3 regions of the Ralstonia sp. 22111 genome follow, and region 3 is predicted to be linked to each of the others. Evidence: predicted binding sites of a transcription regulator. Region 3 holds the regulator's gene; each other region holds the start of a gene.
What was found. The regulator FNR, encoded in region 3, switches genes on or off when oxygen is low (the NO sensors DNR and NnrR bind a similar motif). The targets are predictions, from matches to a motif close to TTGATNNNNATCAA.
Positions count from the first base shown of each region.

Region 1: a site for FNR is predicted at 7,258-7,271, ahead of ACTJK4_RS21740 (cytochrome C). Genes of this name have one in related genera too.
Region 2: a site for FNR is predicted at 2,672-2,685, ahead of ACTJK4_RS11060 (universal stress protein). Genes of this name have one in related genera too.

Region 1 is NZ_JBQEPR010000010.1:131,949-142,348, forward strand. It holds gene ACTJK4_RS21695 (MarR family winged helix-turn-helix transcriptional regulator) at 1-166, shown strand, start outside; gene ACTJK4_RS21700 (organic hydroperoxide resistance protein) at 308-733, shown strand; gene ACTJK4_RS21705 (alpha/beta hydrolase) at 785-1,804, shown strand; gene ACTJK4_RS21710 (GlcG/HbpS family heme-binding protein) at 1,878-2,303, opposite strand; gene ACTJK4_RS21715 (zinc-binding alcohol dehydrogenase family protein) at 2,335-3,348, opposite strand; gene ACTJK4_RS21720 (LysR family transcriptional regulator) at 3,446-4,375, shown strand; gene ACTJK4_RS21725 (aromatic alcohol reductase) at 4,466-5,425, opposite strand; gene ACTJK4_RS21730 (winged helix-turn-helix transcriptional regulator) at 5,518-5,931, shown strand; gene lspA (signal peptidase II) at 5,984-6,493, opposite strand; gene ACTJK4_RS21740 (cytochrome C) at 7,372-8,712, shown strand; gene ACTJK4_RS21745 (c-type cytochrome) at 8,752-9,372, shown strand; gene ACTJK4_RS21750 (DUF1330 domain-containing protein) at 9,429-9,722, opposite strand; gene ACTJK4_RS21755 (MarR family winged helix-turn-helix transcriptional regulator) at 9,786-10,244, shown strand; gene ACTJK4_RS21760 (dienelactone hydrolase family protein) at 10,386-10,400, opposite strand, start outside.
Region 2 is NZ_JBQEPR010000003.1:457,884-468,283, forward strand. It holds gene ACTJK4_RS11045 (flavodoxin family protein) at 1-479, opposite strand, end outside; gene ACTJK4_RS11050 (BON domain-containing protein) at 525-1,178, opposite strand; gene ACTJK4_RS11055 (universal stress protein) at 1,212-2,051, opposite strand; gene ACTJK4_RS11060 (universal stress protein) at 2,092-2,592, opposite strand; gene ACTJK4_RS11065 (CBS domain-containing protein) at 2,878-3,345, shown strand; gene ACTJK4_RS11070 (MgtC/SapB family protein) at 3,391-4,617, opposite strand; gene ACTJK4_RS11075 (zinc-dependent alcohol dehydrogenase family protein) at 4,770-5,780, shown strand; gene ACTJK4_RS11080 (universal stress protein) at 5,861-6,316, shown strand; gene ACTJK4_RS11085 (hypothetical protein) at 6,559-6,792, shown strand; gene ACTJK4_RS11090 (class II glutamine amidotransferase) at 6,870-7,763, shown strand; gene uvrA (excinuclease ABC subunit UvrA) at 8,009-10,400, shown strand, end outside.
Region 3 is NZ_JBQEPR010000005.1:217,131-227,530, forward strand. It holds gene ACTJK4_RS15060 (cbb3-type cytochrome oxidase subunit 3) at 1-82, shown strand, start outside; gene ccoP (cytochrome-c oxidase, cbb3-type subunit III) at 95-1,018, shown strand; gene ccoG (cytochrome c oxidase accessory protein CcoG) at 1,015-2,478, shown strand; gene ACTJK4_RS15075 (FixH family protein) at 2,505-2,732, shown strand; gene ACTJK4_RS15080 (hypothetical protein) at 2,729-2,983, shown strand; gene fnr (fumarate/nitrate reduction transcriptional regulator Fnr) at 3,005-3,733, opposite strand; gene ACTJK4_RS15090 (sulfite exporter TauE/SafE family protein) at 3,911-4,654, shown strand; gene scpB (SMC-Scp complex subunit ScpB) at 5,139-5,984, shown strand; gene ACTJK4_RS15100 (pseudouridine synthase) at 6,075-7,859, shown strand; gene rimP (ribosome maturation factor RimP) at 8,068-8,556, shown strand; gene nusA (transcription termination factor NusA) at 8,553-10,028, shown strand; gene infB (translation initiation factor IF-2) at 10,091-10,400, shown strand, end outside.

The DNA.
Region 1 (10,400 bases), on a different contig from region 3:
GCGGGTGATCATCTCGCTCACGGCGGCCGGCAAGACGCTGGAGAAGCGGGCCGAGAAAGTGCCGGCATGCATGGCTACGGCCATGGAGTGTGCGCCCGGCGAGTTGGAAGAGTTGCGCACACAGTTGAATGCATTGCGAGGACGGCTCTTCAAGAACGCCGCCTGAGCACACACGTATCACCGACGGGCGCCTGACCGCGTCCGTTTTTTTAAACCTATTAAGTAGCGCGCTATTTAATAGCAAGCAATGCGGCACGGCCTCGACAGCCGATGCGCGCACCTCAACCCCTCCCTAAGGAGAACCACCATGTCGATCGAAAACGTCCTCTACCGTGCCAATGCTCGTGCCACCGGCGGCCGCGATGGCCGCGCCATCACCGACGATGGCCGGCTCGAAGTCCGGCTGACCACGCCCGCCGAACTGGGCGGTGCAGGCGGCGAAGGGACCAACCCGGAGCAGCTGTTTGCTGCGGGCTACAGCGCGTGCTTCCTCGGTGCAATGAAGTTTGTTGGTGCGCGCGACAAGATCCGCGTGCCGGCGGATGTGTCCGTGCAGGGCAGCGTTGGCATCGGTGCCATTCCGAACGGCTTTGGCATTGAAGTGGACCTGAAGATCAGCCTGCCCGGCATGGACCACGCCGAAGCGCAAACGCTGATCGACCGCGCGCACATCGTCTGCCCGTATTCCAACGCCACGCGCGGCAACATCGACGTGCGCCTGAGCCTGATCTGACCCGCACGTCCATTCACACCATTCCCCAACCAACCGATTGGAAGCACTGCCATGAACCGCATCACCAAATTTGCCGCCGGCACCCTGCTCTCTTTGGCAGCGAGCGTCGCCCTTGCTGCGGGCAGCCCCGGCGTGGAGCGCAACACCCAGGCGTTCCTCGACGCCCTGGCTGCCGGCGGTGGCCAGCCGCTGGAAACGCTGTCACCCGCCGATGCGCGCGCCGTACTGGTGGGCGCGCAAGCCGCGGCAAAGGTGTCGCTGCCGCCCGCTGACGTCAGCCAGAAAACCATCACCGTGGATGGCAAGCCGATCAGCCTGACCATCGTGCGCCCGGCCGGCGCGAAAGGTACGTTACCCGGCTTCATCTTCGTTCACGGCGGGGGCTGGGTGCTGGGGGACTTCCCCACGCACGAGCGCTTTGTGCGCGACCTGGTGGCCGACTCCGGCGCCGTCGCCGTCTTCGTCAACTACACACCATCGCCCGAGGCGCGTTATCCGGTGGCAATCAACCAGATCTACGCCGCCACCAAATGGGTGGCAGAAAACGGCGCGCAAATCGGCGTAGACGGCAAGCGGCTGGCCATTGCGGGCAACAGCGTGGGCGGCAACATGGCGACCGTGGTGGCGCTGATGGCCAAGGCGCACGGCACGCCCGCACTGCGCGCGCAAGTGCTGTTCTGGCCGGTCACGAATGCCAGCTTCGAGAACGCGTCGTACGACGAATTTGCGCAGGGGCACTTCCTGACCAAGCCGATGATGCAGTGGTTCTGGAACGCCTACACGACCGACCCGGTGCAGCGTCAGGAGATCTACGCATCGCCGCTGCTGGCGACGCCCGATCAGTTGAAGGGGCTGCCGCCCACGCTGGTGATCACGGCCGAGAAGGATGTGTTGCGCGATGAAGGCGAAGCCTACGCACGCAAGCTCGATGCAGCGGGCGTGGATGTGACCGCCACGCGCTACAACGGCATGATCCACGACTTCGGCTTGCTCAATGCGCTGGCCGGCGTGCCGGCAACGCGTGCAGCGCTGCATCAAGCCAGCGAAGAACTGAAGGCGCGGTTGAAGTAATCGGCTGGGCGGGTTGTCACCGCCCATGCCTCATTGCAAACGCCGAGGAACAGCGCGTAGGCGGGATCACAGCTCAAGACAGAAGCCCTGCCTTGCGCAATGCTTCCTCGGCCGCCTCGTGGTCCTGGGCAGCGCTGCCCCCAGAGATACCGATGCCGCCCACCAGCCGACCCTCGTAAAAGATCGGCACGCCGCCGCCCACCGGCATCAGGCGCGGGTGGTGCGCCAGTGGGGCAACGGCGGGCTCGGCCATGTACTGGTTCCATTGGTGCGTGCTCATGCCGAACGAGGCTGCCGTCCATGCCTTGTTGATGGCAACCTCAGCGGTCAGGAAAGGCGCGGCGTCCGCACGCTCGAACGCGCGCAGGTGGCCGCCTGCATCGGTAATGGCGATGGTCGCGGCAAACCCGCGCGCAGCACAGGCACGGCGTGCCTCTGCCAGCAAGGCCTGCGCGGCTTCCAGGCTGATCGTTGCCGTGGGGACGATAGGGAGTGTCATGGTGAGGCTCCTTGTCAGATGTCTGCAGGGTTCAGCCGTTGGCAACAACGACTTTGCCGATCATGTTTCCGGCTTCCACCAGCGCATGCGCCTTGATCAAGTTCGCGGCGTTGATGCCATCGATACGCTGCGTCAGGGTGTGCTTGATGTCGCCGCGATCGACCAGTTCGGCCACACGGCGCAGCAACGCGTGTTGTCGGGCGATCGTGGCGGTGGTGAACATGGCGCGGGTGAACATCAGCTCCCAGTGAATCGAAATGGATTTCCCCTTGAACGGGCCGATATCCAGATCCGCCGGGTCGTCGATGAGGGCGAATTGCCCCTCGGGGCGCAGCACAGCGGCGATCTGCGGTACGTGAGCGGCGCTCTGGTTCAGCCCAGCCACATGCGTCACGTGATCAATGCCAAGCGCTGCCAGTTGGGGCGCCCACGGTTGACGGTGATCGATGACGTGGTGTGCACTATGCGCCAACACCCATTCACGGGTTTCGGGCCGCGAAGCCGTGCCGATCACGGTCATCCCCGTCAGCGCGCGCGCCAGCTGGGTCAGGATGGAACCGACACCGCCCGCCGCTCCGGTCACCAGCAGCACGCTGTTCTCCGTCGGATCGGCCGCCTGGACCCGCAGTCGATCAAACAGCAGTTCCCACGCAGTGATGGCTGTCAGCGGCAGCGATGCGGCCTGCGCAAAATCCAGCGATGCCGGCATGGGGCCCACGATGCGTTCGTCCACGGCATGCAGTTCGCTGTTGGTGCCAGGCCGCGTAATGTCGCCGGCATACCAGACACGGTCACCCGGCTTGAAGCGGGTGGCCAGCGGGCCAGTCGCGCGGACGATGCCCGCAGCGTCCCAGCCGGCAATACGCGCCTGCCCTCCTGGAATGTCTCCGCCACGCCGGATCTTGGCATCAACCGGGTTGACGGACACCGCTTTGACTTCCACCAGCAGATCGTGGTCGCGAAGTTCAGGCGTCGGCAGCTCGATGTCTTGCAGCGCCTGGGGATGGCTGATCGGGTGGTTCTGATAGAAACCGATGGCTTTCATGCACGTTCTCCAGGAAGTGAATGAGGGCCATGCTATCTTTCAGCGATATGCGGATAAACGGGCTGCGCGCCCAAACACTTTCGGCATTTCAATGAAAATCATCCGCCTCGATGACGTGCAAATCTTCGTGCACACGGCCGACGCCGGTAGCTTCTCGGAGGCGGCGCGGCAGCTGAACATCGCCCCCGCGCAGGCAAGCGCGTCTGTGCAGCGGCTGGAAAAAGCGCTGGATGCGCGCCTGTTCACCCGGTCCACACGCAGCATGCAGCTGTCAGAGGCTGGAGAGCGCTACCTGCCGCATGCGCGCGTCATGCTGGGCGCGCGAGAGCAAGGCGAACAGGCGCTGGCCGGTGGCCGGGAAGCACTCTCCGGCCCGTTGCGACTGTCTGCTCCGTCCGATTTCGGGAGAAACCTGCTGCTGCCGTGGCTCGACGATTTTCAGCATGAGCACCCCAGTTTGTCAGTGCACCTGAAACTGAGCGACCGGTCTGCCGACCTCATCCGCCAGCCGCTGGACTTTGCCGTGCGCTACGGGGCGCTGCCCGATTCATCCCTGCTGGCCATCAAACTGCTCGACAACAACCGGCGTGCGTTGTGCGCGGCGCCGTCGTACATCGAACGACATGGCGCCCCGGCCAAGGTGGACGACCTGCGGCGACACAACTGCCTTCGGTACATCTGGAGCGAGCAAGTCCACGAACGCTGGCGCTTTACGCTGCCCGGCGGCGAACGCACCGTGGCAGTCACCGGAAATCGCGTCAGCGACGATGCCGATGCGGTGCGCCGCTGGGCCATCGCAGGCGAAGGCCTGCTCTATAAATCGCGACTGGATCTCATCAACGATTTGAAGGCCGGCCGATTGGTCGAGATCTTTCCGCAGGAATACGGCGAGCCCGCGCCGCTGCATTTGATTTGCGCCCACCGCGCGCAACTGACACCCGCCATCAAAGCGCTGAGTGCCTTTCTGCGGGAGCGCTGTATGGCGCTGCTTGCAAGCTATTCCGCGAAAGGCTCGCCATCCGAGTAAAACGGTGCCGACCGACTCACACTGAATTCGCAGCCGGGCGCGGACAACTCGAAGGCTGCACGCTGAACAGCCGCGCTCCGGCGGCCCGCCTTACGATTGCGCGTTGCGGCCCGACGCAAGGTTTGCATGGATCCACGCTGCCACGTCAGTGACAGGAATGGCGTGGCGTTGATTGAACGTCCCGCGCTTGTCCCATGCGACACCCCGCCCTTGGGCAAAAGCCGCACGATACTTGCGCATCATGTTGTGCGGGTCGCGTGCCAACTCGTCGAGCAAATACTGCTCGGTCCACTCTGAGCGGCTGAAGGGACGACCGAGGGCCGCTTGCAGCTTGTCCGCGACTTCACCGTAGGTCACGGTGTCGCCGGCCAGATAGACGATCTCGTTGCGGATACGTGGTTGAGCGAACACGATCTCGGCAGTGAGCGCGCCGATGTCATCGGGCGTTGTCAGCGTCACAGCGGTGTCCAGGCTGCCGAGGGCGTGAACCGCATGGTTTTGCAGGTCGACAACACCAAAGTCCGGCTCAAACAGGTAGCTCATGAACATGCCGGTCGAGATGATGACCCACTCGGTCTTGTGCTGACCGCGCAGCAGTTCGCGCACATCCAACTGCGCATCGAAAATGTCCTGCGGACTGCCGCGACCGATCACATCAAAGTCCACCCCGAACTGCCATGGGAAGTACCTCGGGATACGCGCCTGCAAGGCAGCCCGCGCCAACTTCATTGGCGTGTCGATGCCGGCTGCATAACCCGCGCAGCCGATGACGGTGTCATATTGCGCGAAGACGTCGGCAAGCTCTTCGATGGAGCTTTTCACAAGATCGCCTACGACGATCTCGATCCCGAGACCTCGGATCTGAGCGATATCTTGTTGCTTGCCGGGTGCGCTGGACTCAACGGCACTGGCGCGCAGCAGCACGCTGATCTTCGCGCCGTCCACGCCCTGCGCGCGGCGTGCAAGATTGCGCAGTACAGGGAGACCGAGTTCACCGGCACCGAGCACGAGAATGTTCTGGGACGTAGCGTTAGGATCTGTTTGATTCATCATCTAGCCTGCCAAGGAATGTGTTGCGGCAGTCTAGCGATGCATGGGTGTGCATGGAAGAAGGCACACGCGTGATACTGGGAGCCACGCAGTTGGATCGAGACGAACTTCTCAACTATTCGCAGACCGTATGTGACGGCCTGAGAGACGACGATGATGGATTGCGGCGAGAGGTGCTCGCCCATGCCGGAAGCCGTTGGTCACTCGGCGTCGTCCACACGCTGGGCGTGTACGGCAGACTGCGCCATGCAGAAATCGGCAGGCGCATGCATGGCGTGACTCAACGCATGTTGACGCGCACGTTGCGACAGCTCGAGCGTGACGGCTTGGTGGTCCGTCACGACTTTGAAGAGATACCGCCCAGGGTGGAGTACGAGCTGTCCGACACGGGCATGGAACTGCTCGTTCGCATGGTCCCGTTGTGGACCTGGATCGTCGAGAATGCGGACCGCTTCCGAGAAGCGAGGCTGAATTTCGACAGCGAGCACCGCGATGCAGACGCATAGCCGGCTGGCGTTTCGATTCGCCTACGCGATGTTGGCTCGGGCCCTTCACCCCTCAGGCCGTCGACGCGCCCGGCAGGGTTGGTCCGCGCTTTACACCACGGAAGAGAAGGAGCGCCACGCCGAGCATGATTCCCATGTCTGCGACGTTGAACACCCCTGTTCGCAACTGGCCGATGCCCATGTTCAGAAAATCAAAAACCCGGCCATCGTAGACACAACGATCGAACAGGTTGCTCAGCCCTCCACCCAGAATGCAAGCTGCCGCAATGACTTCGGTACGGCGGAGCGTGGGCGAACGCAGCACCCACACGAACAGGCCGACCAGAATCGCCAGGACGCCATAGATGAAGACGATATTGCGCGTCGCATCCGACATTCCAGCCCCCAGGCTTAGGAACGCGCCGTGGTTATAGGTGGGTAGAACGAGCAGGCTTCCTGAAAGCAATGACACGACTTCGCCGGGCGTCAATATTTGCTTGAATAAAGCCTTCGTCGCCTGGTCGATGATGATCCAGGCGAGCGCGCCAAGCAGCGCAGTGGCAACTCTTTGTTTCGTCGTCATTCGAGAGGTCATCTGTAAGCGGGACCCCATTCTAGTCAGAGTCAGATTCGGGGAACGGCTGCACGGGAGTTGTCCACAACCGCACTGAGGATGTCGACCGGCCGCTCCTGGCCGTAAGCTGCCTGATGCGGCTTTCGTGAACTGCGATTAGGTATTCAGCAGCCGATTCCCGCATGCAGCGAAAGCGATGCCGCTGGCGTCAAAGAAGAAGGGGCCGAAGGTGGCGGCGTCAGCATGCCATCTGACAAAAAAAGGCCCCGGCCGGGACGGGTGGCCGAGGCTAGCTAGGACTGCATGGACGATCAGGGAGAGGGAGGAGCCTCCCCTTAATTTTCCAGGGGCGGAGTCTATGGAAAGGGCCCTGCCGAGGCAATTCAACAATTCTCAGCGGGACCGATGCTGTAAGGATGACGCCTCCGCAAACTGAGGGTGTCTCGGGCCTCTTGAAGCATTGGAGGCGCTGACGTCATTGGACCAACGTCTGCTCTCTGCTGTGTGGGGAGGGGGGACTGCCACCCTCACCTTGCCCCAGCCTTCCCGGCCCGTCACGGGAAGGCGTCAATCCATTGCAATTGGTTGTAGCCCGTGCGCTTTATGGCGGCTACCACATGCAACGTTTTCGGATCGACATCGCGGCCCCCAGCAACATCGAGAACAGCCCAAGTTTTCTCCCTCGCACAGCGCGCAAACGTACAACCGGCATTTCCACGAGGAACGCCCCCTTCTTTGCAAGCACGCCCTGCCTTTGTGGCACGCGTAAAAGGTTGATCCGTATCAGGCTAATCGCGTCGGAGCGTTTGACAGTTCCGGCAGCGGCGCCTTTCATAGATGAGCGTGCTGGTGAAAAAACCGAACAAAAAAAAGTGGGGAGGGGCACCATGCGACGTTTCAATACTGCGCTCCATGCGCTCGCGGGGCTGCTGATCGGCGGCCTGATGGCGTGGTCAGGACAAGCCAGTGCGGTACCGGCTTTCGCCCGCCAGACCGGAATGGCATGCATGGCGTGCCATGTCAGTTTTCCTGAACTGACACCCTTCGGCCGCTTCTTCAAGATGACCGGCTATACGCTGGCCAACAACAAGACGATTCCGCTCTCGGGCATGGTGCAGATTTCGCGCACCAACACGCGGACGATCGATCAGGACAACTTCGACTTCGTGCGCAACGGAGACACGGTGCCGCAGCAAGTGAGCCTGTTCTACGCTGGGCGCATTGCGGGGCCCGTGGGTGCCTTCGCACAGTGGACGTACGACGGTGTTGCGCACCACAGCGCGCTGGACAACACCGATATCCGCGCTGCATGGCACCTCACGCGTGAGGACGTCGAGTTCATCTACGGCGTCACGGTCAACAACAACCCGACGGTGTCTGACGTGTGGAACAGCACGCCGGCGTTCGGGTATCCCTATGCGGCCCCCAGCATCGGCGTGCCTCCACTGGCAGGCACCCTTGTCGACGGTGCATTGGCACAGCAGGTGGTAGGCGCCAGCGCATACGCTTTCTGGCAACGCCATATCTACGCAGAACTGGGCGCCTATCGGACTGCCGATCAGGCCTTCTCCGTGTTCCGTGCTGGGCAGGACACCGCAACCCCGGGCGGCGTTGCGCGCTTGAGCGGCGCGAACCCGTACTGGCGTCTGGCATACAACCAGGAGTGGGGCTCGCATTCGGTCATGTTTGGCACATTCGGGTTGCTGGCCAACCGGTATCCCGACAACACCATGCCGGGCACACCAACCGATCGCTTCAAAGACTATGCGCTCGACGCGCAGTACCAGTACCTGACCATGACCCATGCGTTCACGGCGCAGATGGCATGGATTCACGAGCAACAGAACTGGCGGGCGAGCTTCCCGAGCGGTGGCATCGGCGCGGGCCCCACGCCAGCCAACCCAACCGATCACCTCGATACCTTCAAAGCCAAGGCGTCGTACTACTACCAGCGCAAGTACGGAGGATCGGTCGCGTACTTTTCAACAACCGGCAGCGCAGACCCCGGCCTGTACGCCCCAGAGCCTGTAACGGGCAGCGCCAACGGGCGGCCCGACACGCAAGGCCTGATCCTGGAATTGGACTATTTGCCTCATCCGCAGATCAGGCTCGCGCTGCAGTACACGTGGTACCTGAAGTTCAACGGCGCCCATGCCAATTACGACGGCAACGGCAGAAACGCGGTCGATAACAACACGATTTACCTGCTTGGCTGGTTCATGTTCTAGCCGTAGGTCACGCGCGAAGATGCGAGGGGGGAGAACGCCATGAATGGATTCCATCAGCACAGGCGAGTCTGGCTGACCGCGCTGGCAGCGTTGGCGATGATCGGCTTATCAAACATGGCGGGCGCGCAGGATGGCGAGAAGCTGGCCGCGCAGCTGTGTTCTTCGTGCCATGGGGTGCACGGCAAGAGCGAAGCGCCGATGTTTCCGCGCCTGGACGCACAGGTGCCGCAGTACCTGGAAGGGCAGCTGAAAGGCTTTCGCAACCGCGGCCGGGGTGAGACTGACGCACAGGCCTTTATGTGGGGTATTGCATCGCAGCTCGACGACGCAACCATTGCGTCTCTGGCCGAATACTATGCACGGCAGACTGCACCTGCCGGCCCTGCGGGTGACCCGGCACTGATGGCGCGCGGCAAGGAGATTTTCGAGCACGGCCTGCCTGCGGAAGGCGTACCGGCGTGCGCGTCGTGCCACGGGGCGCAAGCGCAGGGCAACGGAACCTTCCCGAGGCTGGCGGGCCAGCATGACGCCTATCTCTTGCGGCAGATTGCGGTGTTCAAGAACGGCACGCGCGCCAACGCTCCCGTGATGAGCGCCGTTGCTCACACGCTGACAGACGACCAGGCGAAAGCCGTTGCTACGTTTTTACAGGCGCAGTAGCGGTCTGCATTTTTTGAGCGTACCGACAACGTACGTGACTGGCCGGAAGCGGCCGATCACGACAGCGTTTCGACAACGAACATCCGCGCTTGCTGGGCCTCCTGACGATCCGCCTTGATCGGCGCATAGGTCTCGGAATTGTAGAAAGCCAGCGCTTGGGCCAGCGTCGGGAACTCGAACACGCCAGCCATCGGCAACGGGTCTTCATCGCCCTCCAGAACTTGCGCGACCGGGCCGAAATGCAGGATTCGCCCACCCGCGTCTTGCAGTGCAGCTTGAAAGCGCGGAGCAAGCGCCGCCTGCTTGGCTGCGTCGAGGATGCGTAGATTGACGTGTACGTATGCCGGCATTGTGCCTCCTAAATAATGCATATACAGTATTGATGGCAGTCACGATTGTCAAACGAGGTAGGCATGAAGGGTTTTGATCCAGAGGCTTTGAAGAACGTTGCAGCGGAGTGCCCAGGCTTCCAGGCACGCGCAACGGCGCGCGCGCTCACGCGTTACTACAACGCCTGTTTCAAGCCGCTCGGGCTCACGGCGGAGCAGTTCAGTCTCTTGGTTGGAATCGGTGAGGCCGAGGGCACGACGCTGGTCGAGCTGGCGGATAAGGCCGGGGTCGACCCCACTACCCTCAGCCGATCTGTCCAGAATCTGGAAAGCCGGGATTTGCTCCATGCCACCGGCGGACGCGGCCGCGCTGGAAAGCAGTTGACCCTTACGACATCGGGGCGTCGGCTCGTGGCCGATGCGCTGCCGGTGTGGAGTTCGGCCAGAGCAGAACTTGCCGAGCAGATGGGCGATAAAGCGCTTCGTTCAGCAACGCAGGCAATGGCGAAACTGGCCAACGCTGCAGAATCCTCGCGGGCGTAATGCTTCAGGTCACGCAGGCCCCGATTTGTTGGACCAACCTGCGCTGCACTGGCGTCTTGAGCGCATGGGCCGTTCGGTAACGAGGTGCCACGTTGGCTTGTCGTGCTGGATGCGAAAAAAGGGTGATGCAGATGCCCGAATCTACTGCCGTGAGAA
Region 2 (10,400 bases), on a different contig from region 3:
CGCCCGGCGGTCTTCACCTGATCGATAAAGCCCGCGATCTCCTCCTGCGACAACCCGCTGAGCACGTCGCGCTGGAACAACGCCAGCACCGGCGCCGGAATGGTGGCCGTGATCCGCATGATTTCTTCCACAGCGCGGAATGCCCCGCGCGCCGCCATGACACAAATCACAGACAAGTGCGTGGACGCCGGCAATTGGTCAGCCAGGAAGTCCCGCATGGGCGAAGCCAGATGGCCCATCCAGATGGGCGCGATCACGACAACGTGCTCGACTTCACCAAGCGGCGGACCTTCATAGCGATACTTGGCGCGCGCATGGAATACCGTTTCGATGACGCAGCGCGCATCGCCCAGGAAGCCGGCGCGCGGATGCTCGTCGGTTACCTCGGCAAGCTGCCATCCGCTCTGCGCAGCCATCTGCTCGGCAACCTGACGTGCCGTACCGGTACGCGAGTAGTACACGATCAGCTTCTTTTCCATCTCGGACTCCAGGGTTTTCGAAAGCAGTGGAACGGGCAATTGCGTCTAGGAAACAACCCACATCTGATCGACAACGGCACGCACGCCGGGCGCGTCCCATGCAGCTTCACGGGCCGCACGGCACTCGTTGAGGTTGCGCAGCGGCCCATACAAAGTCACCGTCCCGTCCGCCACGGAAACACTGAGGCGCGAGGCGTCGACCACAGCCAGGCGTTGCAGCGCCTTCGCAATGCGATCACTCAGATCTGCCGGGCCGGAGGCGGGGCGCAATGTCAGCGCATTGGCCACGGACTTCACGCCGTGGACTCTGCGCACCGTGTCCAGCGCCGCGCGGCGCTGGAAGTCCTGGTCGACTTCACCGCGCAGCGTCACGGCCCCGTTTTCAACAGTGATCTGGACAACATTCGGCGGCACCGAAGCATTCCAATGCAATGCACTGCTGATCGCCTGCGCAATCTCGTCATCCGGGCGTTCCATCTCTGGCGGCATCCGTACATCCACATGGATGACAAGCGCGGTCACACCGGCAACGCGGCGGATCGCCTCCTCCGCGGCATGCTTGTCGGCAAACCTGTCGACACCGCCGGAGAGCGTGACGACGCCGTCCTTGGCCTGCACCGCAAAGCGGCTGGCGTCCACCGCCGGATCCCATAGCAGCTCCTCTTCGACATCGTGCTTGAGCTGGATATCGTTCTTCATGGCGATCTTCTCAGGTGCAATCGAGGTCAAGGCTCAGTGCGACATCAGCACCGGTACGGTCATCGTCTTGAGCAGGGTGCGTGTCACGCCGCCCAGCACGAGTTCACGCAGGCGGCTGTGCCCATAGGCGCCCATCACGATGAGATCGGCATTGAAGTCGGCCGCTCGCGAGAGCAACAGCTCGCCCACGGCGGTGTCGGAATCTGCGCAGTCGGCCTCTTCCACAGTGGTGTTGATGCCGCGCGCGTTCAGCGCACGCGCAACCTGCCCAACCGTGGTTTCTTCAGCCCAGTGCTTGGGCTGCGTGCTCGTGATCTGCAGCACGTGCACCGTTGCGCCCGTCATCATGGGCAGGGCATCGTGCAGCGCGCGAGCCGATTCGCGGCCGCCGCTCCAGGCCAGAAGCACACGCTTGGGCAATGCGGTGAAGTTGCCGGCATACGGCACCACCAGCACCGGGCGGCCCGACTCCAGGATCAGGGTTTCCACAAAGTCGCCGGCGATGAATTCATCCGGGTCGTCATGGTTGCGTTGTCCGACGACCAGAAGATCGGTCTCCCGCGCCTCACGCAGCACCAGTGCCACGGGGTCGCCTTCCACTGCACGCCATTCCGTTTCGACCGCAAGCTTCTCGGTCGCCTGGCGAAAGCGCGCGTGCACGGCATCCCGCACGCTGTCGCGCCGGATCCGGTCTTCCTCCAGATAACGTGCGGCGTTTTCCATCATGTAGAACCAGCTGAGGCTTGGCGCAAAGCTCGCATAGATGCCGACGAGTTTGGCACCGTGCGCCTGTGCGAACTGGGCCGCAAGGTTGAGGCGGTGCATGGCGCGTTCGCTGCGGTCCAGATGCACCATCACACTGGCGTAGCTCATGGTCAGATCCCGATGTCGTGTCAGAGGATGCGCTACCCGACTAGGCAATGACGGCATTGCTCAGCGGTTCCGTAGCGGCGTGCGGTGCTTGCGTCTCCACCGCGCGGACGAGCAGCACCGGCAGCGTGCTCCGGCGTACAACGCTCTCGGCCACACTGCCCAGGAACAAGCGCTGGAAGCCGCGACGCCCGTGGGTGCCCAGCACCAGGGCTTGCGCGCCGACGTTGTGGGCGGCCTGCTCAATGGCAGTGCCGATATCGAAGGTGCCGATGGGGTCGTCAACCACCACGCTGTGAACGTGCACACCTGCCTTCTCGGCCTTGGCCCGCGCGTCGGCAACGATTTGGTTGCCTTGTTTGACCAAGGCTTCGGTAAAGGCGCCGACATCGATGTAGCCAACGTCGTACATCAGATACGAGTTGTCGATCACGTGCGCGATGACCAGCTCAGAGCCGAGCTTTTGCGCAAGCTGGATGGCCTCGTCCAACGCGCGATCTGCCGTCGGGCTGCCATCCACCGCTACCAGAATCCTGTCGTACATGATGTGCCTCCATCGAATCCGTCGTCCGCCCCAAACGGGGTTGCTGGATTCAATGTTGGACCACCAAGCGGATCACCCCTTGATTTACATCAGCGTTTGGCTCGGCGGACTCCCCAGCGACGCCACTTGATCTGCCTCAAGGGCATGTGTCCGACGCTCAATAGACTCCTCCGCTATCGGCTGCCGCCTCGTGCAGTCATGGAAAGCTCACGGCACCTTGTGCGGGATCAACTTCTGACACCGGCCCGTTCTTATAGTGAAAACGTACGCGCATCGGAGTTCAGCATGAGGGTCGACGAGATTTGCTCCCGCCGCATCGTCCACGTCCAGTCAACGGCGACGCTGCAGCAGGCCGCCCGATTGATGCGGGACGAAAGCGCTCGTGCGCTCCTTGTCACGGAACGCACCGGCTGCGGAGCGCGGGTGGTCGGCATCGTCACAGACCGGGACATGGTGGTGCACGGGATAGCCAACCGCGGCGACTGCACCGAGACCGCCGTATCGGAAGTCATGACGCGCGGTCTTCTGACCATTCACGATGACGCCATGATCAGTGAAGCCTTGCGCTCGATGCTCAGTCACGGCCTGCACCGTCTGGCAGTGGTCGATCGTCAGCAACGACTGGTGGGGATGCTCAGCCTGGACGACACCATCCGCGCGATGGGTGGCGAATGGACCTTGCTGGCCGGCATTCTCGGTCGCGACAACGCTAGCGGGTCCCGCCAGCATGCGCCGTCCGATTTGATCCTCTAAGGCTCCCCCCCCTGCCGACACCGCATGTGCACTGGGCAGAATTGACTAGGCGACAAACCAGAACACCGCCCAGCTGGACAGAAGCATGGTCAGCAGACCAGCGGTGACTTTGCCAGCAAAAGCGCGGCCCCCGCTGATGGCCACGACAACCTTCGAGAAGGTGTTGGCCGTCAGCGCAAGCATCACCAGCGCGCCTGCCGTCGAAGTCTGCAGCGTGTGGCCAGCCACCTGCGTTGCAATGGATGCGGTGGCGGCATGCACATCGGCAAATGCACCAAACACGGTGACAGCCACCACCGCTGCTGTCCCAAACCATGTGCGCGCGGCGGCGGCGGCAAGCAGCAAGGCCGCCGTCCACAGGGCAAAACCAATCGCGACACGCCAGTTGATGGATGACGCTGAACTCTCCGGCGCCTCCTCAAGCGGCTCGCTGCCACGCCATACCCATAGAGCGGACCATGCCACCGTCGCAATCATGCCGACCGCCAGCGGAGCCCCCAGCACGCGCAAAAAGTCGATGTTGATGGCGGCAATCAGCAGCAGCATCTGCACCAGCGTAGCGACGTTGGACAGCAGCGCCGCGGCAACGGCACCGTCAATGGGGCGATGGTCCTTGCGCACGCGCGCTGCCATGGCCGTGATCGTTGCCACACTCGATGCAAACCCGCTGAACAGGCCTGCCAGCGGCAAGCCGATACGCTCTCCAAACCATCGCGCCGCAAAATGGCCCGTGTTGCCGGTCAGCATGACAAGCAGCACAACCAGCCACAGCGTATGTGGGTTCCAGGCGTTCAGCGGCCCCATGTTCCGGTCTGGAACCGCGGGCCAGACCAGCAATGCCGCGACGGCGAGGATCAGCAGATCGGCGAGTTCACGCTGGGTGATGACCGTACGGGCAAACCGATGCAAACCCGCTTTCGCATAGAGCAGGACAAGAAGTACCGTGCCCAGGCCAGCCGTCATTTCGGGCTCGCTCACGGCATAGGCGCCTAACAGCGTGGTGGCCACCAATGCGAGTTCCGTCGTCACGCCGGGATCGACATTGGCCGAATGGTGATAACCCACCGCCGCCAACACCGCTACCGTGAGCAACACCGTGGGCACGGCCAACGGCACGGGCAGGCTTGCCGCAATGGCGCCAGCCAGCGCCCCGATCGCAAACGTTCGCATGCCCGCCGGCAGTTCTGCGCTGCCGGTGTGACTACGCTCACGCTCAAGGCCGATCGCCAGGCCCACGCCCAAGGCAACCGAGAAGGACAGCAGTGAAGTCATTCAGTGGAGCCGGATGGCCGTTGCATTGCACCCATTCAGTATTGCGCGCGGCAACGCCTTCCGATTGATCTGGCGCAGCCGATGGTCGACTGCCGAGACTAAGTTTTTCAGGGCTGATCCATACTGACCAGACACGCCATACGGAGACAGCGATGTCTGAATCGATGCGGGCCATGGTGATGGAAGGCGCCGGGAGGCCATTGATTTGGCGGGAAGTTCCCACGCCCAAGCCTGGGCCGGGCGAGGTCCGGATCGCGGTGTCCGCTTGTGGTGTCTGCCGTACCGACCTCCATATCGTGGACGGCGAACTGACTGCCCCGAAACCCTCCCTCATTCCTGGGCACGAAATCGTCGGCATCGTCGAGACGTGCGGCGAAGGCGTGACGACGCCCGCCCCGGGCGAACGCGTGGGCGTGCCGTGGCTGGGCTGGACGTGCGGTGTCTGCCCGTACTGCCTGCACGGGCGCGAAAACCTGTGCGATCACCCGGCCTTTACCGGATACACGCGCGATGGCGGGTATGCGCAATACGTGGTCTGCGACGCGCGGTACTGCCTGCCGATTCCGGCGCGGTACGACGATGCCCACGCGGCGCCGCTGCTCTGCGCCGGCCTGATCGGCTACCGCACGCTGCGCATGGCAGGCGATGCGCGCCGGATCGGCATCTACGGCTTTGGCGCCGCGGCCCACCTCATCACGCAGATTGCCGTGGCAGAGCAGCGGGAAGTGTTTGCCTTCACCCGGGCCGGCGACGCTGCGGCTCAGCAGCTTGCGCTGGACACCGGCGCCAGGTGGGCGGGCGCCAGCGACACCGCCGCCCCGGAGCCACTCGACGCCGCGCTGATCTTCGCACCCATCGGCGCGCTCGTACCGCAGGCGCTGCAGGCCGTGGTCAAGGGCGGTTCAGTGGTCTGCGGCGGCATTCACATGAGCGACATTCCCGCGTTTCCGTACCGGTTGCTGTGGGAGGAACGCAAGCTGGTTTCGGTGGCGAACCTGACGCGAGCCGATGGACTCGCGCTCATGCGCATCGCCGCGGAAGTCCCCTTGCGGGTTCACGTCACGCCCTACCGGCTGCAAGATGCCAACACCGCCTTGGAAGACCTCCGCGCTGGGCGGGTGGCCGGCGCTGCCGTCCTGCAGGTGTCTTCGGAAGACCTTTGACACGCATCAACAGCCCCTGCGCCACGCTGTCTACGCTGATTACACGCGGTGCCCTACTGCGCAACGCCTTGGAGACCACCATGTACCAGCGAATCCTGCTCGCCATCGACGGCAGCCACGCGTCCTATCTCGCGCTGCACCAGGCTATTGTGGTCAGCAAGGCGACGGGCGCGGAAGTCGAAGCCCTATTCGTTGCCGATAGCAGCGACATCACCTTCGACATGGTCGGAGCTGACTCGATTGCCTACGCAAACCAGGTGGCCGGCTACGGCCGCGACACGCTTGCCGAGGTATCAAAGAAGCTGGACGCTGCGGGCGTCAAGCATTCGACCAAATTGCTCGAAAACTCCATTGCGCCGGGGCAAATTTCCGCAACGATTGTCGGGGAAGCCAACGAGACCGGAGCCGACCTGATCGTGCTCGGCACGCATGGCCGGCGCGGGCTCAAGCACCTGGTGCTCGGCAGCGTGGCCGAGGGCGTGGTGCGCAAGACCAACAAGCCGGTATTGATGGTGCGCAGTGAGGTCGAGGAGTAAGAGGCAGCGAGCAGCACGGCCTCCCGATCCTCTTGTGCGAGAGCGGCACACCCTGACGCCGCCCGCCTGGAAACCCCGGACGGGCGGCGAAGTCTTTCTGGAAACCGAGCCTGTCGCGCGGCGGCCAGTGCATTCAAGCGCACTCAGTTCTCTGCACCCTCCCCGTCCGGACCGGCCCTCCGCCCGTCGGACCAAGCCGAGAGAGTGCAAAACGCAGCCGCCCCGGAACGCGAGCCAATGTGATGCGTTTTGACGACAGTGTTGCCGCGCTGAACGTGCACGTCTGGGTCACGACCGAGCACTTCTGTGACACGCGTTGGACGCTTGCCCAGCAAGTCCGCGCCACCCTCGCAGAGACCCGATGCGCCGTGCCCATGCGGATTCGCGAGCTGCATATCGTGCGAGACGACACACAGGAAATGGATGGCGGACCTGCCCGTCAGGGCCGCAAATCCGCCCAGACCATGGCCGGATGAGGGTCGGGATTTTCTTGTGCATTCGCAAACGCATTGCATAGACTCACTCTCCAAGGCATCTCTATAGGCAATGCATCATGTGTCGCTGGCTGGCGTATTCAGGCAATCCCATTCAGATGGAGACAGTGCTGTTCCGGCCGCGGCACTCGTTGATCGACCAGAGTCTGCGCTCCCGCCTCGGCGGCGAGACGACCACCAACGGTGACGGTTTCGGCATCGGGTGGTACGGCCGCTACTCTGAAGTGCCCTTCCGTTATCGTTGCCTGCACCCCGCGTGGAACGACACCAACCTGCGTGAAGCCGCCCGCGCCATCCGGTCTTCGATGTTCATCGCCCACGTGCGTGCGGCCACCGACACCCCGGCCCAGGAGACCAACTGCCACCCGTTCCGCTACGGCCGGTGGCTTTTTGCGCACAACGGGCTGATCCGCGAATACCCGTTGCTCCGCCGCGCCCTGATGATGGAAGTGGCGCCGGAGCTGTTCCGCTGGATCGAAGGTTCGACCGATTCCGAGATCATGTTTTTCCTGGCGCTCTCGTTCGGGCTCGACCGCGACCCGCGCGGCGCCCTGGAGCAGATGGTCGGGCTGATCGAAGACATCGGCCGGCGCCACGGCGTCGAATACCCCTTGAACATGACGGTCTGCGCAACGGACGGCGTTCAGATCGTCGCAGCGCGCTATTCCAGCGAGGGCGAATCACGCTCCCTCTTTCACAGCACATCTTTCAAGCACCTGCACCAGCTCTATCCTGACAGCGCTGCAATTGAAGACGCAGGGGACGGGGCCTTCCTTGTGCTGTCCGAGCCGCTTGTCGACCTGCCTGGCGCCTGGGCGGAGATTCCCGAAGAGACGGTCGTCATCGTCAAGGGCGGTGTGGTTGAGCACCACCGTTTTGTGCCGCGCAAGCCCGGTCCCACGGGTTTTGACCTCCCCGCCAACCAAGCCACTTACGGACGCGAGGCAGGCTGATCGCGCTCCCGCCGGGGTGATACCAGCATCACCCCGTTCTTTTTTCTCCCTCCGCTGAAACCTCCTGACAAAACGCTGTCAGGAGCCCTGCGTTACGCTCGTGCTCGCGACATGTTTCGTAGACGAACCGGATCTTCATAATCCGCTACAGTTTACGGCTCGAATTCTGATTGCCAGGCGCGGCTGCAAGTGATTCACCGGCGCCGGCATTCCCCTCTACCTCCAAGCTCCAAGGAACGCCCTCCATGTCCTCCGGTGTCATTCGCCTGCGCGGAGCCCGTCAGCACAATCTCAAGAACCTCGACCTGGACCTGCGCACGGGCGAGATGACCGTCGTGACCGGCCCGTCGGGGTCTGGCAAGTCCAGCCTCGTTTTCGACACGCTTTACGCAGAAGGCCAGCGCCGCTACGTCGAAACCTTCAGCGCCTACGCGCGCCAGTTCCTCGACCGCATGGACCGGCCGCAGGTCGAGCACGTCGAAGGCGTGCCGCCCGCCATCGCCATCGACCAGACCAACCCGGTGCGCAGTTCGCGCTCGACGGTCGGCACGATGACGGAGCTGAACGATCACCTGAAGTTGCTGTTTGCACGCGCCGCACAACTGTTCGACCGCGACACCGCGCTGCCGGTGCGGCACGACACGCCGGAAACCATCTACGACGAGCTGCTTTCGCGCACGCGCGAGGGCGATCCGCGACTGGTGGTGACGTTTCCCGTCGAGCTGCCCGCCAATACGAGCCCCGAAGAAGTCACGCAGTGGTTGTCGGTCAGCGGCTATACACGCGTACAGGCCGAGCGCGTGGTCGAGTCGTCCACGGGCAAGCGCAAGCTGCTCGATGTGGTGGCCGACCGCTTCCGCCTGCAGGGCACCGAGCGTGCCCGTGCGCTGGAGGCCATCGAGTCGTCGCTCAAGCGCGGCGGTGGGCGCGTCAGCGTCTATGTGCTCCCTGCCGATGAAGGTGCGGAGCCAACCATCTGGCGCTTTTCCACCGGCCTGCACTGCCCCGAAAGCGACCTGCGCTACGCAGACCCGCAGCCGGCGCTCTTCTCGTTCAATTCCGCTTACGGCGCGTGCGATGCCTGCCGTGGTTTCGGCCGCGTGATCGGCGTCGATCTGGGGCTGGTGATTCCGGACGAGCGCAAGACCCTGCGCGACGGCGCCATCAAGCCGATGCAGACGCCGGCCTGGAAGGAGTGCCAGGACGATCTGATGCGCTACGCCGCCGCAGCCGACATCCCGCGCGGCACGCCGTGGGCAGAGATGACGGAAGCCCAGCGCAACTGGGTCATCAACGGCGACCCGGCCTTCAAGCGTGGCGGCTGGAACAAGCAGTGGTACGGCGTGCGCCGCTTCTTCGACTATCTGGAGTCGAAGGCGTACAAGATGCACATCCGCGTGCTGCTGTCCAAGTACCGCAGCTACACGACGTGCGAAACCTGTGGCGGCGCACGCCTGAAAACCGAGTCGATGCAATGGCGCCTCGGCAGCAAGGAAAACGCGGATGCCGTGCTCGCGCCCGAACACCGCTTCATGCCGCGCGGCGTGGCCTGGAGCCGCGCCCAGCTCGAAGCCCTGCCCGGCCTGACCGTGCACGACCTGATGCTGCTGCCCATCGAGCGCATCCGCCGCTTCTTTGACGAACTGACGCTGCCCTCCACGCTACTCGACGACGCACTGAAGCTGCTGCTGGACGAGGTGCGCACGCGCCTCGCCTATCTGTGCGACGTCGGCATCGGGTATCTGACGCTCGACCGCCAGAGCCGCACCCTCTCTGGCGGCGAAGTGCAGCGGATCAACCTGACGACGGCGCTCGGCACGTCGCTCGTCAACACGCTGTTCGTGCTGGACGAACCCAGCATCGGCCTGCACCCGCGCGATCTGGACCGCATCGTCCAAGCCATGCAGCGCCTGCGCGACGCGGGCAACACGTTGGTGGTGGTCGAGCACGATCCTTCCGTGATGCTGGCCGCAGACCGCCTGATCGACATGGGCCCCGGCCCCGGCGAGCGCGGCGGCAACATCGTCTTTGACGGCACACCGGCGGCCATCCGCCAGGCCGATACGCTCACGGGCGCTTATCTGTCCGGACAGCGGCGCGTGGCTGATGCAACCGACTGGCAAGCGCGCGCCGTCGATAACGCCACGCCGCGTCTGGTGCTCGAGGGCGCGGCGGAACACAACCTGCGCGATGTCACGGTCGAGATTCCGCTGCAGCGCCTGGTGTGCGTGACCGGCGTGTCCGGCTCGGGCAAATCGACGTTGATCCAGGATGTGCTGCACCCCGCGCTGGCGCGCCATTTTGGCAAGGCGACGGAATCGCCCGGCGTATTCCGCGCGTTGCGCGGTGCCGCTCAGATCAGCGACGTGGTGTTCGTCGACCAATCGCCCATCGGCAAGACGGCGCGCTCGAACCCGGCCAGCTACGTTGGCGCGTTCGACGAAATCCGGAAGCTGTTCGCCAAGGCGCCGATGGCGCTGCAGCGCGGCTACACGGCGGGCACGTTCAGCTTCAACTCGGGCGACGGCCGTTGCCCGACCTGCGGCGGCTCGGGCTTCGAGCACGTCGAGATGCAGTTCCTCTCCGACATCTACCTGCGCTGCCCCGATTGCGACGGCACGCGCTATCGCGCCGAAA
Region 3 (10,400 bases):
ATCGGCCATGCTGCCGTTCCTGCTGCCCGATGAGACCGAGGTCGCCGGTGCGCACGCAGACGCGTCGCGCCCGCATCAATAAGGACACAGAATCATGAGCGACTTCATTTCGGAGTTCTGGGGGTATTACATCGCAGCGATCGCCCTGGTCGGCATCGTGTGGTGTGTCTGGTTGCTGTTTTCGCAGCGGCGCATTCAAGTGGCACCCGGGCACAGCGCCGGGGAAGATACGGGCCACGTATGGGATGGCGATTTGCGGGAATTGAACAACCCGCTGCCGCGCTGGTGGATGTGGATGTTCCTGCTGTCGTGCATCTTTGCGTTGGGGTACCTGATCCTCTACCCGGGGTTGGGTTCATACGGCGGCGCGCTCGGTTTCTCGACACGGGGCGAATTGGCCGCGCAGCGTGCTGCAGCCGATGCGCAGGTCCGTCCGGTCTATGCGCGTTATGCCAGCATGGATATCAAGCAGATCGCCGCCGATCCCCAGGCCCACGAGATCGGCCAGCGCCTGTTCCTGAACAACTGCGCGCAGTGCCACGGCTCCGACGCCGGCGGCTCGAAGGGCTTCCCGAACCTGACCGACAGCGACTGGCTGTACGGCGGCGATCCCGAGACGATCCTGACCACCATCACCAAGGGGCGCCACGGTGTCATGCCATCGCTGGCTGCGGTGGTGGATGGCAACCAGGCGGTCAACGTGGCCAACTACGTGCGCTCGCTGTCGGGCCTGTCTTACGACCCGATCAAGGCAGCGCGTGGTGAACCGACGTTCAAGTCGGTCTGCGCGGCCTGCCACACGGCAAGCGGCAAGGGCAATCAGACACTTGGCGCACCTAACCTGACCGACCGCGTCTGGCTGTACGGCAGTTCGGAAGCAACCATCGTCGAGACCATCCTCAAGGGTCGTGACAACACGATGCCGGCACACGAGAACCTGCTCTCACCAGAGAAGATCCGCATGCTGGCGGCCTATGTCTGGGGTCTGTCGAACAGCAACACGAGTCACGCGCAATGAGCGACAAAGAACCAGCCTGGCGTCCGATGACGCCCGCCACCGCGGCGGCGGGCGCCGAAGACGCACCCACCGAGCAGATGCTCTATGAGGTCCGGCGCAAGATTTATCCGCGCGCCGTGACCGGCGCCTTTGCGCGTTGGCGAGTCTGGCTGGTTCTGGCCACGCAAGCCATCTTTTATGGCCTGCCGTGGTTCCAGTGGAACGGTCGCCAAGCGGTGCTGTTCGACCTAGGCGCACGCAAGTTTTACCTTTTTGGGCTCGTGTTGTGGCCGCAGGATGTCATCTATCTGACGTTGCTGCTGGTGCTGTCGGCGCTGGCGCTGTTTCTATTTACGGCGGTGGCGGGGCGCCTCTTTTGCGGCTATGCCTGTCCGCAGACGGTCTACACCGAGATTTTCATGTGGATCGAGCGGCATATCGAAGGAGATCGCTTCGCGCGCATCCGCCTCGACGGTGAGCGTTGGAGCCTGCGCAAGTTCCGCCTGAAGGCCGCAAAGCATTCGGCCTGGATCCTCATTGCGCTCTGGACGGGCTTCACCTTCGTCGGTTTCTTCACGCCGATCCGCGATCTGGGCATGGAGACCTGGACGCTGTCTCTCGGCCCCTGGCAGACATTCTGGATGCTGTTCTACGCATTTGCGACGTGGGGCAACGCCGGTTTCATGCGCGAGCAAGTCTGCCGCTACATGTGTCCCTACGCTCGTTTCCAGAGCGTGATGGTCGATCCCGATACCTACGTCGTGACGTATGACACGCAGCGCGGCGAGCCGCGCGGCAGCCGCTCGCGCAACGCCGATTTCGAAGCTCAGGGTCTGGGTGCGTGCGTCGACTGCAGCATCTGCGTGCAGGTGTGCCCCACCGGCATCGATATCCGCCAAGGGCTGCAATACGAATGCATCGGTTGCGGTGCTTGCATTGACGCCTGTGACCAGGTCATGGACAAGATGCGCTACCCGCGGGGTCTGATCCGGTACACGTCGGAACGCGCGATGCTTGATCGGCTCAGCCCGAAGGAAGCCCGGCGACATCTGCTGCGCCCGCGCGTGCTGATCTATACGGGGATCATGCTGGTGCTCGTCACGGGGTTCATCGTGGCGTTGGCCATGCGGCAGCCGCTCAAGGTTGACGTGATTCGTGATCGTGGCGCACTGGCGCGTGAAGTGGACGGCGGCAAGATCGAGAACGTTTATCGCCTGCAACTGATGAACGCGTCCGAGCACCCCATGCGCGTGACCATCACCGCAGAGGGCATGCCGGAACTGGACGTGCAGGGCGGTCAGGGCGAGTCCACCACACTGGAGCTCCCGCCGGCGGCTAACCGGCTGCTGCCAGTGCGCGTGCGCCGGCCGGCTGACGATGCCGCCCCCGGCTCGCACAAAATCCGTTTCGTCATCCATGCAGACAGCGGTAGCGACAGCCTTGTACTGCGCGAACCGTCGAGCTTCATCGTGCCGCGCTGATGCGGCATCCCCAACAGGAGGCAACGATGCACGCAACGCAATCTTCCGCACAGGCCCGTCCGTGGTGGCGCGAGCCTTGGCCGTGGCTGCTGATGGCAGGGCCGTTCGTCGCCATGATCGGCTGTGGCGTGACCATCTGGCTGGCAATGTCGCATCCCGATGCTGTCATTCACGACAACGTCGTACGGCGCGGTTTGGTCGTCGAAAAGACGGCTGGCGCACCGGCGCATGCCATTCACACGGAGGCCCGATGAAGCGTCGACTGCTGATGTGGATTCTGTGGCCGGCATTTCTGTCGGCTGCCCTGGCTGAGCTGGTGGTCTTCGCGGTGGTAGACCCCGCCGACCTGCGCTTTTTCGGCGAACAGATCACGGTGTCGGCCCAGGCCGTCTACACCGTGTCGTTCTTTGTGTTCTGGTTGTTGTGCGGATTGTCGAGCGCGCTGACGCTCTATGTGTCGCCTGGCATTGGCAAGCTGGAAGCGCATGAGCACCCGCTGGTCTGAGCGGGCGCCATGGACGGCAGCTTAGGCCGCCTGACCGCTCATGACCTGGCGCAGGCCGGCCAGGTCGATCAGCTTGACGTGGCGTTGGCGGATCTGGATGAGACCTGCTTCGGCAAAGCGCGAGAACAGGCGGCTGACCGTTTCGAGCTTCAGGCCAAGATAGCTGCCGAGTTCTTCGCGGCTCATGCGCAGGACAAACTCGGTCGACGAATATCCGCGCTGGGCCGAACGCTTCGACAGGTTGAGCAGGAAGGCTGCGAGACGCTCCTCCGCACGCATGGAGCCCAGCGTGAGCAGCATCAGATGATCCTGCGAAATCTCCTTGCTCATGATGCGCAGGAACTGATGCTGCAGCGAAGGCAGCCGGCGCGAAAGGTGCTGCAACTCGTCGTAGCGCACCACGCAGACTTCGGTATCTTCAAGCGCGGTGGCGTCCGACACGTGGCGCATATCGCCAATGCCATCAAGCCCGACGATTTCACCCGGCAGGTGGAAACCCGTGATCTGATGCCGGCCGTCTTCAAGCGTCAGATGGGTTTTGAGCGTGCCGAAACGAATGCCGTACACCGCCTCCAGCGGCTCACCCAAAGAATAGAGCGATTGCCCCTTCTTAATGCGGATGCGCTCGCCGACCAAATCGTCCATCTTGCGCACGTCGTCCGAGTTCATCCCCACCGGCAGGCAGATTTGCCCGAGTACACAGGTGGAGCAACGCGAGGCTTGGTCGGTAAGTGCGATTCGAGTGAGCACGGGCGGGGGCGAATTTCGGGAAAGTGAAATGAGTAATTCTTGTTGTACAGCACCAGCTTATTATAACGGCGACCTTCTTGTCCTCGGACATTTCCGATGGGGCAAAACGCGTCAATTAGGCTTAGTTCGCAACAGTAAAACGAAAACCTTGGTCCATATCAAAAGAGCGTCAGAAAGATGAGTGCCGCGGCGCTTCTGAGCGTTTTCCTGATTGCATTGCTCGGCGGTGTGCATTGTCTGGCGATGTGCAGCGGTATCGCACTCGCGGCCGAACGTGGCGCTGTGGCGGTGCGGATCGTGTCCCGTCGCCGGCTCTGGTTTGAACAGGTCGTCATGCATGCCGGCCGGCTGTCCACCTATGCGTTGCTGGGCGCAATCATGGGTGCGATGGGCGCGACCGTCTGGCGCCAGCAATGGCTGCCGATTCAACGCGGCTTGTTTGCTTTCGCTAGCGCATTGCTGGTCGCCTATGGGGTTTTACTGCTTGTGCGTTCCGCTGGAGATGCGTGGCGGAGTGTGTGGCTTGAGCGCTTGCTTGGCCGCGTGGCAGGTGGCCTGTCTCGAGGGGCTGCCACGCTGGGCGGTAGGCTGCAGCGTCAGCCGCCGCTGCTGCGCCGCTATCTCACGGGTATGGCCTGGGGGCTGGTGCCGTGTGGCATGGTCTACGGCGCATTGGCTGTGGCGTTGTTGGCAGGCAACGCCGCCTCCGGCGCCGTGGTCATGCTCGCCTTTGGTGCCGGTACGCTGCCGAACCTGCTGATGATGTCTGGTCTGGCTGGGTGGCTGCGCGGGCTGTCGCGCCAGCGATGGGCGCGGGGCGCGGCCGGCATCGCCATCGCCGGGTTTGGGGTCTGGGGACTGGCTCACGCAATCTGGTTGCCAGAGATGCTTAACGCACACGGATTCTGTCTGGTGCTGTAGGCGTTCAGGCAGCCGAAAATTGCCAATCGCCCCATGATGGGAGGCTAGGACATCTTCCCGGTTGCGGCGCCGCTGGAAATTGCCCTACAATCAACCACAATTCGATTCGCCACCCGCGCAAATCAACAATCCTAAGCGCGGCGCCAAGCGATGCCATCCAGCGGTAGAGTCCCCTGGACAGTCGATTCGGGCGGGCTGCCGTTCTTCTTGGCAGTCGTCCGGTGCAGTATCCGTCCCCATGGCGGCGGAAGAAATTGCCCTTGTGGTGCCTGACCGGCACCGGATCAACTCGCTCCTCCGGCCCTACTTCGCGGGCATAGCCACTGCGTTTCGGTGCAGGGTCCAATTGAATTAATTGGTCTTCGCGCGCCGGGCCCGGGCGGGCAACAGCATTCAGAAATGCCGCGTGCTTCGCGGTGGGACGACAAACCTCAAGCGTGACGGCGACTGGCCGCGCGCGAGCAATGACGAGCCGCTCAACCCGATGAATACCCAAGAGGCGAAGATCGTCCTCGAAACCGCGCTGATCTGCGCGCAGGACCCGTTGCGAGTCAATGACTTACGCAAGCTCTTCGACGAAGATGTGTCCGCAGATACCATCCGTGTGCTGCTCGAAGAGCTGCGCCAGGATTGGTTGAATCGAGGTGTCGAACTGGTCGCGCTGGCCTCCGGCTGGCGCTTGCAGAGCCGCCCGGAAATGCGCGTGTACCTCGATCGCCTGCACCCGGAAAAGCCGCCCAAGTACTCGCGCGCTGTGATGGAAACGCTGGCGATCATCGCTTATCGCCAGCCGGTCACTCGCGGTGATATCGAAGACATTCGTGGCGTGACGGTCAACACGCAGGTCATCAAGCAGATTGAAGACCGTGGCTGGATCGAGGTTATCGGTCATCGCGACGTGCCGGGCCGCCCCGCGCTGTATGCGACGACCAAGCAGTTTCTCGACGACCTTGGCTTGCGCTCGCTGGACGAACTGCCGCCGCTTGAAGATGCCCGCGCCCAGGCGCAGGCGAGCTTGCTGGAGCAGGGTGCCATCGAATTTGAGGGCGGTGCAATTGCTGTGGAAGAGCTGACTGCGCTCGTCAACGACGCGCCGGAAGGCGCTGAGAGCGCCGAGGTTTCGGTGCAGGAATCGGCTGGGTCGCCGGTTGCCGAGGCTTCCGTTGAGGTCATCGTTGAAACGCCGGTGCCGCCTGCTGAGGTTGCGGCGGGTGACGAGCCAGCGCTGGAAACCGAGTCGCAAGCGCTGAGTGCGACCGAGGTTCCATCCGAAGATGAGTACAAAACACCGGTCCAGCCGCCTGCGGCTCCGGCCAATGAACATTCGTAATGCCATGGCAGCCGCGCAGTCGGCGCATGGTCTGAACCCTTAGATTTGAAAGACGTTGTGAGCACCCAGCCAGATTCCATGGATACACGTATGCCGGCCGACGCCGACGCTCAGCCGCCGCGACAAGACGGCGGTGATGGGACTGAGGCCGCGCCTCGTCGCAAGGGACTGCGCCGCGGCTTGCGCAACCTCGTGGCTTCGCGCCGCCAGCAGCAGGACGGCCGCCCTGAGGGTGAAGCCGCTGAGGCGGGTGGCGCGGACGCTGGCCAGCCTGCTCAGCCGCGCAAGAGCCGCGCGCCACGGGTGCGGAAGCCGAAAGAGGCGGCGGCTGAGCCGACGGTCGTTGCCGCAGAAAGTGCTGCATCGGCCGAACAGGCGCCAGCAGACGGCCAGGGCGAGCGACGTGGTCCGCGCGGCCGTTTTGGCAAGAATCGTCGCCGTCAAGGCGAAGGCCAGCCGGCAGAGCGCGCCGAGCGCAGCGAGCGTACGGAAGGCGCAGGGGGCAAGAATGCCGGCGGTCGTGGCAAGCAGCAGAGCCGCAACGGCAAACCGCAAGGCAAGGCCGGCGGCCCGACCCAGAATCGCGGGGGCAAGGGGCTGAAGGGTGGCAAGGGCTCCGAAGACGTCTTCCAATACGTGATTTCAGGCGCGTACGACTCGGAGGTTGACGCCGGCGGCGCCTCGCAGTCTCCCAAGACGCGCGAACTGACATCCGACGATGACGCGCCCAAGCTGCACAAGATCCTGGCTGATGCCGGACTTGGCTCGCGCCGCGACATGGAAGACCTGATCCTGCAGGGTCGCGTTTCCGTGAATGGCCTGCCGGCTCATATCGGCCAACGCATTCTCGCGACCGACCAAGTGCGCGTGAATGGCAAGCTGATCCAGCGCAAGCTTCCCAACAAGCCGCCGCGCGTGCTCCTGTATCACAAGCCGGCCGGTGAGATTGTCAGCCAGTCCGATCCGGAAGGCCGTCCGACCGTGTTCGATGCATTGCCGCGCATGAAGACCGGCAAGTGGGTCGCTGTCGGTCGCCTAGACTTCAACACCGAAGGCCTGCTGATTTTCACGACCTCCGGTGACATCGCCAACCGGTTCATGCACCCGCGCTATGGCGTTGAGCGTGAATATGCGGTGCGTACGCTTGGAGAGCTGGCTGAGATCGATCGCCAAAAGCTGTTGCACGGCATCCCACTCCAGGACGGCGAAGCCAACTTCCTGCGCTGCGTCGATGGCGGCGGCGAAGGTGTCAACCACTGGTATCACGTCGCTCTGACCGAAGGCCGGAACCGCGAAGTCCGGCGCATGTTCGAAGCGGTCAACCTGACCGTGTCGCGCCTGATCCGTACGCGCTATGGCAGCTTCGTCCTCCCGCGTGGCCTCAAGCGCGGGCGCTGGCAGGAAGTGTCGGCCGAGGATGTGCGTACGCTGATGGGCACGCTGGGCATGAAGGTGCCGACGGCCAGTTCTGGCGGTGGGCAAGACCGCCAGGGCAATCGTCGCCGTGGGCCTGCGCCGGTGCTGATGGGGCCGATGTCGTCTGGCTTTGCCGGTGAAGCAAACTTCCAGTCGCGCGGTATGGGTGTTGAGAACGGTAATCGCGCGCAGCCCGCGCAGCGCCGTCCGTCCAACCCGCGTCAGCCCGATCCGATGCAAACGTCCATGGGCTACATCAATGTGGGCGGTCCGACCACGCTGACAGCGCGCACCCGTATGGGCGAGCGCACGAATGTCCGCGGCGGCGCGGCCGGTGGCGGTGGGATGCGTGATGGGAATCGTTCGCCCGGCGGCAAGCGCCCTGGAAAGAGCGGCGGCGGCATGCCTAACGGCAACAAGGCGCCGCGCGGTGGTGGAAAACGCGGCGGTAAGCGCTAAAAAATGCGGGCGTTGTGTGCGGCAGCCGTCGCAACGCCCCCCTTTTGTGGCGGCTTCAGGGCAATTTTTGCGTTTTGCCTGGAAGCGTATTACAATGTGAGTCTAATCAAAAGTCATCCTGTAGAAGATGGGCGAATGATATGGGCGTTGCGCCCATTTTTTTTTGCTTCCGCAGGTTGGCCATACCGGGAAATTCTTCAGGAAAAACGTGCATCTGACTGATCTGATTGAGAAAACCCTCACCGCCATGGGTTACGAGCTGGTGGAAGTGGAGCGCGCGCCCGCCGGGCTGCTGCGCGTGTATATCGATCAGGCAGAGAACGGCATCGTCATTGAAGATTGCGAAAAAGTGAGCCATCAGCTCACGCGCGTGTTCGAAGTTGAAAACGTCAACTATGACCGGCTGGAAGTGTCGTCGCCGGGGCTGGATCGCCCGCTGCGCACGCTGGCCGACTTCACGCGCTTCGCCGGCCTTGAGGCCAAGGTGACGCTGCGCTTGCCGGTTGGCGGGCAAAAGAATTTCACGGGAATCATTCAGGCCCCGACGGGCGAACCAGGCCAAGAAAGAATCGGCCTTGAGTTTGAGGGCAAGGAAGGCCCCGCGCTGCTGGAATTTACGCTGTCGGAACTCGACCGCGCCCGGCTGGTGCCCGTGCTGGACTTCAAAGGAAATCGAAACAAAGGGAACAAGCAATGAGCCGCGAAGTTCTGTTGCTCGTCGATGCGCTTGCGCGCGAAAAAAACGTCGACAAGGATGTGGTGTTCGGGGCGCTGGAGGCCGCATTGGCTTCCGCGACCAAGAAGCGCTTTGAAGAAGACGTGGATGTGCGCGTGGCGATCGACCGTGAGTCGGGCGAACACGAAACCTTCCGTCGCTGGCTCGTCGTTCCCGACGATGCAGGCCTGCAGGAACCGGACAAGCAGATCCTGCTGTTCGAAGCCAAGGAGCAGAATCCTGACCTCGATGTAGACGACTTCGTGGAAGAGCAGATCGAGTCGGTCGAGTTCGGTCGCATTGGCGCGCAGGCTGCAAAGCAGGTGATCCTGCAGCGCATCCGCGATGCCGAGCGCGAGCAGATCCTGAATGATTATCTGGATCGTGGCGAGAAGGTTATGACCGGTACGATCAAGCGTGCCGACAAGAAGGGCCTGATCGTTGAAACCGGTCGCGTCGAGGCGCTGCTGGCCCGCGACCAGATGATCCCGAAGGAAAATCTGCGTACAGGCGACCGCGTCCGGGCGTACATCCTGAATGTCGACCGCACCGCACGCGGCCCGCAGATCGAGCTTTCGCGCACTTGCCCTGAGTTCCTGATCAAGCTCTTCGAAAACGAAGTGCCGGAAATGGAACAGGGCCTGCTGGAGATCAAGGCAGCCGCGCGCGATCCTGGCGTGCGTGCGAAAATCGCGGTTGTTGCACACGACAAGCGTATCGATCCGATTGGCACCTGCGTCGGCGTGCGCGGCACCCGTGTGACGGCTGTGCGTAACGAAGTTGGCGGCGAGGCCGTGGACATCGTGCTGTGGTCGGAAGACCCGGCGCAGTTTGTGATTGGTGCGCTGGCGCCGGCGCAAGTGCAGTCCATCGTCGTGGACGAGGAAAAGCACAGCATGGACGTGGTGGTCGACGAGGAAAACCTCGCCGTTGCCATCGGCCGTAGCGGCCAGAACGTTCGCTTGGCGTCGGAATTGACCGGCTGGCAGATCAACATCATGACGCCGGCAGAGTCTGCGCAAAAGCAGGCAGAAGAAAGCTCCGTCGTTCGCCAGTTGTTCATGGCGAAGCTGGACGTGGACGAAGAGGTTGCCGACATCCTGATCGAAGAGGGCTTCAGCTCGCTCGAGGAAGTGGCCTACGTGCCGCTGCAGGAAATGCTGGAAATCGAAGCGTTCGACGAAGACACCGTCAACGAGCTGCGCAATCGCGCTCGCGACGTGTTGCTGACGATGGAGTTGGCGAAGGAAGAAAAGGTCGAGAAGGTGTCGCAAGACCTGCGCGACCTCGAGGGGCTGACCCCGGAGCTGATCGGCAAGCTGGCCGAGGGGAACATCCAGACGCGTGACGACTTGGCCGAGCTGGCCGTGGACGAATTGGTCGAGATGACCGGCGTCGACGAAGAACAAGCCAAGGCGCTGATCATGAAGGCGCGTGAACACTGGTTTTCGTGAGTCGCATAAGCGTTGATCGTTTATCGCAATCCTCACTGAAACCAAGCATCGAAAGGGTTTGAATGGCAAGCACAACAGTTGCCCAACTCGCTGGCGAATTGAACCGTAGCGCATCTGCGCTGCTGGAACAATTGCAGGCCGCGGGCGTGCAAAAGGCGACGCCGGAAGACGTCATCACCGAATCGGACAAGACCCGTCTGCTCGACTATCTCAAGCGAGCACACGGCAGCGCCGAGGATGGCGCGCGCAAGAAGATCACGATCACCAAACGCGAAACCAGCGAAATCCGCCAGGCGGATGCCACCGGCAAGACGCGTACCGTGCAAGTGGAAGTCAAGAAGAAGCGCGTGCTGGTCAAGCGTGATGAGCCGA